One region of the Methylobacterium flocculans genome, then DNA from elsewhere that is predicted to be linked to it. Evidence: predicted binding sites of a transcription regulator. Region 1 holds the regulator's gene; the other holds the start of a gene.
What was found. Region 1 encodes LexA, which represses DNA repair genes until DNA is damaged. Its sites were predicted from a motif close to TGTTCNNNNTGTGTTCNG; they were not measured.
Positions count from the first base shown of each region.

Region 1 (5,010 bases):
GACATCAACGGCATGCAGGTGATGCAGGTCATTCACTCGCTGATCGGCATCGTGTTCATCGCCGGCATCCTGGCGCACATCTACATCGGCACGCTCGGCATGAAGGGCGCCTACGATGCCATGGGCAGCGGCGAGGTCGATCTTGCCTGGGCGCGCGCCCACCACGACCTCTGGGTCGAGCAGGAGCAGGCGAAGACCGCGAGCGGCCCGCAATTGGGTCGGGGTCGCCACCCCGCTCCCGCTGAATAATCTGCCAGGCCGCTCGGGCGGCGACGAGGATTACGACCATGAAAGCCTTCATCGTCGCCGTGATTGCCGCCATCGGCCTCGGCGTCCTGGCCATGTACGCCCTGACCAGCAATCAGACGTTCGCCTACCAGGCCTTCGCGACCACGGGGGCACGGGTGTCGGAGCCTGGCACCAACCTCGTCGGCGAGAAGTGGACCGGCGATCCGAACACCAACGACACCGGTGAATCGGCGCACGGCAAGGCGACCGGTGAACCCTCGCATCCGAAGCGCTCCTGAAACCCGAACGACGTCCCGTGCACCGCACGGGTACGGCCGCGCAACGAGTCCGGAACCAGGGGACCGAGCATGATCCACCGCCTCTCCATCGCCGCGCTCCTCTTGTCGACGAGCCTCTCCGTGCAAACGGCGTCCGCGCAGGATGCGGCGCCCGCCCGCGGCCCGGCGAACCTGTGCCAGGAACTCGTGGCCTTCGTGAAGAAGCCGGAGGAGAAGAAGCAGGAAGCCGCGACGCCGGCATCGCAATCGACCGCCGTCTCGAACGCCTCCGGCAAGAGTGACGGTCAACCTTCGTCGTCCGGTGGGCCGACGCAGCAGAGTTCCGGGCTAAGCGGGCCGACCAAGCCGGAGACCCAGGCTCCGACGGCCGACGCGCGTCCCGGGACAAGCGATGGCAAGGCCACGTTGGCGCATGCCAATGCTGCCGCGAAGAGCCCGCCCGCCCCGGCCGCGTCCGCCCCGAGCCCGAAGCCGGATGAAGCGGTCATCAGCCGGATCGAAACGGCTGCCGCCTCGAACGATCAGGTGGCCTGCCGCGCCGCCGCACGCACCATGCGCGTCGCCGGTGTCGTCATGACCCCGGCCCTTCTGGCTCTGGCCGCCCTCGATCCGAAATTCTACGGTGCCGAGCAGCCCTGAGGCGTTGGTCCGGTCCAAGCCGATCTGCGCAACCGACGGCGACGTCGCTGCTGCGCAAGGCATCAGGCGCGTCGGCTGTGCGGACCATTGGGCTTCCTGTGGCGGGATCCCCCTCGCAGGCCGCGAAGGTTCTTCCCGTGGAGCTGCTGAAGGTTAGGCTGCGGTACTCGCGATTTCGCGCGCCGCTTTACAGCTTCGATGATGTCACTGATCCACGGGGCAGCTGACGGGCAGCCGACCTCGATCGTCTCTACTTAATACGTCGAGTTTCTCACACCGTGATCCGCTTGGCCGCCGGATCGCGAGCTTTGTGAAGCACCACACTTCCGCTGCCTTCTCGCCTCGACGCTGAACCTGGTGTGAATCTCGCTCCGTTTCACCCCGTTCCAGGGGCGATGATCGCGATGGTCTTCCCGCAATTCTGTTGCGCCGCCGTGTGTCCCCTGCCACGGGCGGTTCCTTGGGGACCCTCGCCGGAACGATAGCTCCGCCGCCATTGATCCGCCTAAGGCCGGCGCGCCCTGCTCCGATAGACGCAAGTTTCGGCGTCATATGGGAACTCTTGCAGAACACTTGCGGAACGTTTAACGTGTTCGTGGTTTGTTTCTGCGGTCGCACGCCGCAGCCCACGGCTCCAACGAAGAGTGTTCCGCATGTTGACGCGTAAGCAACTGGATTTGCTCCAGTTCATCCAGCACCGGATGCGCGAGAGCGGCGTTCCTCCCTCCTTCGACGAAATGAAGGATGCGCTGGATCTCAAGTCGAAGTCCGGCATCCATCGCCTGATCACAGCGCTCGAGGAGCGCGGCTTCCTGCGCAGGCTGCCGAACCGGGCCCGGGCCATCGAAGTAATTCGTATGCCGGAGAGCTTGAGCGGCGACGCTGTCGGCGGACGCAGCAGCGTTCCATCGGAGCCGCGTCGGTTTACTCCGAGCGTGGTCGAGGGCGGCAAGGGCAAGGCTCCCCCGGCGGGCGCGTCGGTGTCCCGTCTGCCGACCACGCAGGCGATGGATGAGAGCGGCCGGGCGGTCACGATTCCCGTCATGGGTCGGATCGCGGCCGGTACGCCCATCGCCGCCATTCAGGAGCAGAGTCACTCGGTGACGATGTCTCCGGATTTCCTCGCCGGTGGCGAGCATTACGCCCTCGAGGTGCGGGGCGATTCGATGGTCGATGCGGGCATCCTGGACGGTGACCTCGTGGTCATCCGCAAGCAGGACACGGCGAATACCGGCGACATCATCGTGGCGCTGATCGACGACGAGGAAGCGACCCTGAAGCGCCTGCGCCGCCGGGGTTCGTCCATCGCGCTGGAGGCGGCCAATCCCGCCTATGAAACCCGTGTGCTCGGGCCGGATCGTGTGCAGATCCAGGGACGGTTGGTCAGTCTCGTTCGACGCTACTGAGCCTCGTCGTCGGGTCCGGCGTCGGCGTCCTCCGCGTTCGGCGTGTTCGATCCGGATTTCGTGGGCAGGCTGGGCGTGGTGGGCTCTGAGACGGCCACCGGGGGTGTGCTTGACGTGCGCCACGGCACCGTTTCGCCGGGACGACGTGCCGTCGTCACGATGGGCCCGTCACGGGTCAGTCTGATCGCTGTCGCCCCGTGGGTCTTGAGGAAGGCACGGTCGACGATCACTTTGGCCGCGCAACCGGGCGGAGCCTCCCGTTGCGTGATCAGGATGTCGGCCCTGGCGCAATCCTCGGGCAGCGCTCGCTTGTCGGTCGCAAGTGCGATTGTGCGCCCGTCGCTCATCTGCAGGGTACAGCCCAGACGGTCGCAACGCGCGGCCGGAGATGCCTTGATGTCCGCTGCTTTTCTGCCGTCGCCATCCGCCTTGAGCCATTGTTCGAGCACGAAGGCCGGGGGGCGACCGAGCATCGCGAGGCGCCCGGTTCGGTCGCGGATCGCCGCGCCGGCGCCATCACGGTCGATATAGAGGTCGTACCGGTCAGGCCGGACTGCGAGGCCGATGCCGACGATGGCCGGGATCAGACCGAGCCAGCGCAGGGACGACGCTGGCAGGGTGAGCATGACGACGGCGCAGGCGAGCAGAGCCAGTGCGCCGGTGCCGTATGCGGGTACGACGTAGGTCGCATGTCCGAACTCGGCAATCCAAGTCGAGATCGTGAGCATCCCCCGCACTGCCAGCCCCATCGCCCACCAGACCGGCTGATCGAGGGCGAAGGGATAGGCCAGGATTCCGAGCACGGCGGCGGGCATCACCGCCAGGGAGACCAGCGGCAGGGTCAGGGCATTTCCCACGAGGCCGAAGGGCTGCACCGTCTGAAAATGGTAGGTCGCGAAGGGCGCCGTAGCGATCTGTGCCACCAGGGTGGTGGCCAGCGTTCCGACAATGGCGGCGAGCAGCCATCCGACGGCGCGGGCGAAACGACCTGCGCCGTCGCGCCGGAACGCATGGCCGCCGAGCAGCGGCGCACAGGCGATGAGGCCGGCGACGGCTCCGAACGACATCTGGAAGCTCGGCCCCAGGACACCTTCCGGCTCCCGCGTGAGGGCGATCAGCGCCGCCAGAGCGAGGTTGCGCATGCTCAGGGCGGGGCGGTCCACCAAAATGGCGCCCAGCATCACCAGCGTCATGATGAGGGAACGTTCGGCGGCGATATCCCACCCTGAGAAGACGCAGTAGGCCGTCACGCCGAGCATCGCGCAGGCGGCAGCGATCTTCTTGATCGGCCAGTGCAATGCGAGGAACGGCACCAGGGCGAGGATGGCGCGGACCAGCCAGAAGACCACGCCGGCCGCCAGCACCATGTGGAGCCCGGAGATCGAAACCACGTGATAGATGCCCGCCGCCCGCAGGACATCGTTGGTCGCGCCGCTGATGAGGCCGCGCTTTCCGGTGACCAGGGCGGCCGCCACGGCCCCGGCCTGACCGCCATTGGCATCGGTGATGCGCCGCGTAAGCGCGTTGCGAGCCGCATCGATCGTCGATGCGAGGCGGGCCTGCCATGGCACCGTATCGTGCGGTGGCAGGACTTCGATCTTGCCGACGAGTGACCCGACCGCGCCGATTCCGCGAAAGAACGCATCGCGTGCGAAGTCGTAGCCGCCGGGCCGCGCGGCTTCCGGGGGTGGGAGGAGCCGCGCGGTGGCGGAGATCCGATCTCCCGGCTTGAGGATCATGGCCTTGCGGTAGGAGACCCGCACCCGGGTCGGTCGCGTCTCCGGCCCGAGCGTGCCGAAGCCCTCTACCCGTACGATCAGGCGTGCACCCTCGTCGCGCTCGTCCAGCCCTTCGATCGTCCCAGTCAGGGGCGCGATCGTCGTTCGCGACAGGATCGGGCCGGCCACGCGCTGCACCCGGAGCGTCGCTGCCGCGAAGCCAAGGAACGCAGCGATGGCTGCAAGCACCAGGGCCATGGCCATCGGCCGGGTCGCCAGGAAGGGCGTGAGACCGGCGAGGCCGGCAGCGGCGACGAGGGGCGCGGCCAGAGCGGGCTGGCCCTGCGTCTCCGTGAAGAACACCAGGATGCCGAGGGCGAAGGCGACGGCGAGCCAGGGGAACAGGCGGCGCTGCTCGATTTCGCGGGTCCAGCCGGCTTCCAGCCAGGCACGGACAGGCTCAACCCACGGCCGGCGCACGGCGGCCAAGCGGGCGAACCGCTCCGCCACCGCCGCCTTCCGCGCCTGCGCCATCGCCGCGACCTCCGAGCCGCGCCCCGAGAGCGGCGTGGGACGATACGTTTTCTTAACGCCCCGCGTCGCGCATGCTACACGCGCGTTCCCGGGCCGGTCGATCCGCCTCCCGCCCGTTCCAACAGCCACTTCAAGTCAAGATTGATGTCGTCAGCCGTCGTCACGCGCTTTGCCCCCTCGCCTACG
Region 1 is NZ_CP107532.1:3,522,043-3,527,052, reverse strand. It holds gene OF380_RS16645 (formate dehydrogenase subunit gamma) at 1-249, shown strand, start outside; gene OF380_RS16640 (hypothetical protein) at 288-527, shown strand; gene OF380_RS16635 (hypothetical protein) at 597-1,166, shown strand; gene lexA (transcriptional repressor LexA) at 1,820-2,572, shown strand; gene OF380_RS16625 (ComEC/Rec2 family competence protein) at 2,566-4,824, opposite strand; gene gltX (glutamate--tRNA ligase) at 4,969-5,010, shown strand, end outside.

Region 2 (5,010 bases), 2.3 Mb from region 1:
GCGACCCTGAACATTATCTCGGGGCTGATCCTGCTGGTGCGCGACAAGTCGAGCGACATCGCCATCCTGCGCACCATGGGGGCGACGCCCGGCACCATCATGCGGGTCTTTCTCATCAACGGCGCATTGATCGGCGTGGTGGGCACGCTGAGCGGACTGGCGCTCGGCATCCTCATCACGCTCAACATCAAGGGTATCCAGCGCGTGCTGTTCCCATCGGCGTGGGATCCCACGGTGCGCTTCCTCGCCGAAATCCCGGCAGAGATGAACGCCAATGAGATCACCGTGGTCGTGGTCACCTCCATCGCCCTGTCGCTGATCGCCACGCTGTATCCCTCGTGGCGCGCCGCCCGGCTCGATCCGGTGCAGGCCCTGCGCTACGGCTGAGCCCAGACCATCTCTGATATGCCAGGACATCCATGACCACGAATGCCGAGGCGCCCGGCGCGCAGCCGGTCCCGGCCCTGTTCTTCGCCAAGGTGGAGCGCCGCTACGCGCAAGGGGCGGGTGCCCTCGAGATCCTGCGCCGGGCCGACCTCGCGATCTGGCCGGGCGAACTCGTCGCCCTGGTGGCGCCGTCGGGCGCGGGCAAGAGCACGCTGCTGCACCTCGCCGGCCTCCTGGAGCGGCCCGATGGCGGCGAGGTCTATATCGGTGGTACGCCCACGGCCGGCATGGCGGATGCCGAGCGCACCCGCCTGCGCCGCGAGGAGATGGGCTTCGTCTACCAGTTCCACCACCTGCTGCCGGAGTTCTCCGCCCTGGAGAACGTGGTCATGCCCCAGCTCATTCGGGGGCTCTCCAACCGCGAGGCACGGGCCCGGGCGACCGAACTCTTGAGCTTTCTCGGCCTGAAGGAACGCCTCGTGCACCGTCCGGCCGAGCTGTCCGGCGGTGAGCAGCAGCGCGTCGCCATCGCGCGCGCAGTCGCCAACGGCCCGCGCCTGCTGCTCGCCGACGAGCCCACCGGCAACCTCGACCCGCACACGGCGGCGCACGTCTTCGGAATCCTGGTCTCCCTGGTCCGCGCCTCCGGCCTCGCCGCGCTGATCGCCACTCACAACATGGATCTCGCCGGTCGCATGGACCGGCGCGTCACCATCCGGGATGGGCTCATCGAAGAAGTGGCGTGAAGCGGCGCCTCACGCTGCGATCATCGCCTCGATCCGATCGCAGGCCGAGGACACGCCGTTCTCCCCGGCCATGCGGGACCGGGCATCCCGGCAGCGCCGGCCCACCTCCGGTGATCCGAGCAGGCTATCGAGGGCTCGCGCCGCTCGGGCCGGGGTGAAGCGGCGGCGGCTCAGGGTGGCGCCGAGGCCCAGTCTCCGGACCCGCTCCCCCTCGTCGAAATGGTCGAACGCCACCGGCACGATCAGTTGGGGAATGCCGGCCGCGAGTGCCTGGGCCACGGTCCCGATGCCGCCATGATGAATCAGGGCCGCGCTCTTCGGGAGGAGCGCGCTCAAAGGCGCATAGGGTACCTGGATCAGGCCGTCGGGCAGGCGTGCCGGAATCTGATCCCCCTGCGGGACGATCAGGACGCCGCGCCGGTTCATGCGACGGCACAGGGCAATGGCGGTCGCAAAGAAACGCTGCCCCTGCCGCATCGCCGAGCCGTAGGTGAAAACGAGGGGGGCGGGTCCCCGCTCCAGGAAGTCGGTGAGCTCCGGGGTGAGCGTATCCGTGTCGCCCAGGTGATCGACGATGGGAAAGCCGGTCTGTACCACCTGGGGCAGCCAATCTGCCTGAGGCGCGGCGAACCAATCCGGGAACATCAGCAGCACCTCCGAAGGGCTGTTCCACCAGTGCCGAAGCCGCCGCACTGGGCCGAGGCCGAGACGCGCGCGCAGAGCGTTCAGGCGCGGCAGGGCCGCCGGTCCGATGACGTACCGGTCGGCGCCGCGTCCGATCCAGTGCCGGAGGCGCGAGGGCGCCAGTCTAGCGAGCCCGAAGCCAGGCAGGAGGGGGGCGGCGTGTCGACTTTCCACAAGGAGCGGCATGGCGTGGACCGTGACGACGGTCAGGTCGAGCTTATCCTGGGCGACACGCGCTCCGAGACTGAGGCTGGAGGCTACCACCAGGGTTTCCGGCGCGCGCCCCCGCCGCGCCAGCCACTCGTAGGTCTCCTCGGTGAGATCCGAGACTTGGGCGAATAACGCGGACACACCGCGTCGCGGATGCCAGAGGTCGGGATGGCGGATGGCACGGTCGTAGGCGACCGGCGTCCCGAGGGCGTGGAAGGCAATTCCGGCCCGTGCGGCCAGGGCGGCGAAAGGGGCTGGCGCCGCCAGAACGACTTCGCGCCCCCGGCGGGTGAGCTCGACCCCGAGCGCCAGGATGGGCAGGACATCCCCATGGGAGCCGATAGCGACGAGCTGAATCTGCATGTGGACCGACGCGGTGCGTGCTGGCCCCCCCGCAGTCGCGGTACCGTACCGTCCTGGTACTCGCGTCATCAAATCATGGAATCGCCCTATGTTTTGGAGTTTATTGGTAGGAACTACCCCATAATTTCCAGTTTTCAGCACAGGAATAACAAAAGCTTGCTGGATCTATGTAGCTCAGTCGGCATCGCGTGAGCGTATCCTGCCGCGGTTTACCCGACCGCAGGTCGCTTCCTGGCGAGCGAATCAATCGGCTGGGTCAGCTTTTGTTAACCACGACGTCAGCCAGACGATGATCGTACTTTACATAGAACAAAACAGGAACAAATATCGGCGCGTCAACGAAAGGCGATGCCCATGTTCAAGCGGATGATCCTGACGGGTGCGGTCGAGTTCCTGGCCTTCGGGCTGCTGGCGGTGTCCATTGCGGCCTGGGCTGTCGCACTCAGCCCGTTGCGATAGCGTTGCGGTGCGGGCACAGGCCGAAACTCTCCACAGCCAAACGGGAGGCGGACGGCGCGCCGGCATGGATTCGTTCACTGTGAATCGCTCAGGTGGATCCCATGGCGCGCATCCTCAAAGACCCGGCTTACGTCCACCTTCACGTCCATTCCTCGTTCTCCCTTCTCGAAGGCGCATTGAAGGTCGGCGACATCGTCAAGGCCGCGCTCGCCGACCGGCAGCCGGCGCTGGCGCTCACCGACACCAACAACCTGTTCGGCGCCCTCGAATTCTCCGAGAAGGCCGCTGGCGCCGGCATCCAGCCGATCCCAGGACTGCAGCTGACGGTCGCCTTCGAGGCGCCCGATCCGATGGCCCGCGTCGGCCAGGGGCAGGCCGGCACTGCCAATATCGTCGTGCTGGCGCAGGACGAGACCGGGTACGGCAACCTCCTGCGGCTGGCGAGCCGGGCGTATTTCGATGGTCCCCTCGGTGATGCCCCCCGCGTCAGCGTCGAGGCGCTGGCAGAATCCGCCGGCGGCCTGATCGCGCTCACGGGCGGCTCCACCGGCCCCCTCGACGCCGCCTTGCGGACGGGTCGGGTCGAACTCGCCGCCGGCCGCCTCGCGCAGCTCAAGGCGGCGTTCGGCGAGGACAACCTCTATGTCGAGATCCTGCGCCACGGCTTGGCCGACGAGCGCATGGTCGAACGGGAGTTGCTGCGGCTCGCCGACGGCAACGGCCTCTCGATCGTGGCCACCAACGAACCCTTCTTCGCCAAGGAAGGCGATTACGACGCGCACGATGCCCTGCTTGCCATCGCGGACGGGCGCCTCGTCTCGGACGATCGCCGCCGTAAGCTCACCCCACGCCACGGCTTCAAGACCCGCGCGGAGATGGGCCAGCTCTTCCACGACCTGCCGGACGCGCTCAACGCCACGGTCGAGATCGCCATGCGCTGCGCCTACCGCGTGCGCACCCGCAAGCCCATCCTGCCGAACTTCGGCGTCGTGGCTGCCCTCGATGCCGCCGCCCCCGAGGCCGAGGCGGCGCCCCCCCTCGACGAGCCGGCGGAACTGCGCCGGCAGGCCCAAGCCGGCCTCGAACTGCGCCTCGCCCAGCACGGCACCGCGCCGGGCATGGATGAGAAGGTCTACCGCGACCGCCTTGCCTTCGAGCTCGATGTCATCGTCGGCATGAAGTTTCCCGGCTACTTCCTCATCGTGTCGGACTTCATCAAGTGGGCCAAGGACCACGACATTCCGGTGGGGCCGGGCCGAGGCTCGGGCGCCGGCTCGCTGGTGGCCTGGTCGCTCCTCATCACCGACCTCGACCCGCTACGCTTCGGCCTGCTGTTCGAGCGCTTCCTCAACCCCGAGCGCGTCTCGATGCCGGATTTCGACATCGACTTCTGCGTCGAGGGCCGCGAGCGCGTGATCCAGTACGTGCAGCAGCGCTACGGCGAGCGGCAGGTGGCGCAGATCATCACCTTCGGTACGCTGCTGGCGCGCGGCGTGCTGCGCGACGTCGGTCGCGTCCTGGAGATGCCCTACGGGCAGGTCGACAAATTGACCAAGCTCGTACCGCAGAACCCGGCCAATCCCGTCACCCTGGTCCAGGCCATCGAGGGCGAGCCGAAGCTGCAGCAGGCGATCGAGGAGGAGCCGATCGTCGCCCGCCTCATGGAGATCTCGAAGAAGCTCGAGGGCCTGCACCGGCACGCCTCGACCCACGCCGCCGGCGTCGTCATCGGCGACCGCCCCCTCGAACAGCTCGTGCCGCTCTACCGCGATCCGAAGACCGGCATGCGGGTGACTCAGTTCAACATGAAGTGGGTCGAGGCCGCGGGCCTCGTGAAGTTCGACTTCCTGGGATTGAAGACCCTCACGCTGCTTCGGTGCTGCACCGACCTGCTGGCGAAACGCGGCATCATCGTCGATCTCGCCTCACTGCCGCTGGACAACGAAGCGACCTACGCTCCGATGAAGCGCGGCGAGACCGTCGGCGTGTTCCAGGTGGAATCGGCTGGCATGCGCAAGGCGCTGGTCGAGATGCAGGCCGATCGCTTCGAGGACATCATCGCCCTGGTGGCGCTCTACCGTCCGGGCCCGATGGCCAACATCCCGGTCTATTGCGAGCGCAAGCTCGGGCGCGACGCCGGCAACGAGGCGAGCTGGTATCC
Region 2 is NZ_CP107532.1:1,225,435-1,230,444, reverse strand. It holds gene OF380_RS05595 (lipoprotein-releasing ABC transporter permease subunit) at 1-387, shown strand, start outside; gene OF380_RS05590 (ABC transporter ATP-binding protein) at 420-1,133, shown strand; gene OF380_RS05585 (nucleotide disphospho-sugar-binding domain-containing protein) at 1,143-2,390, opposite strand; gene dnaE (DNA polymerase III subunit alpha) at 2,951-5,010, shown strand, end outside.
Region 2: dnaE (DNA polymerase III subunit alpha) is a predicted target of LexA. The motif match lies at 2,696-2,713, and genes of this name have one in related genera.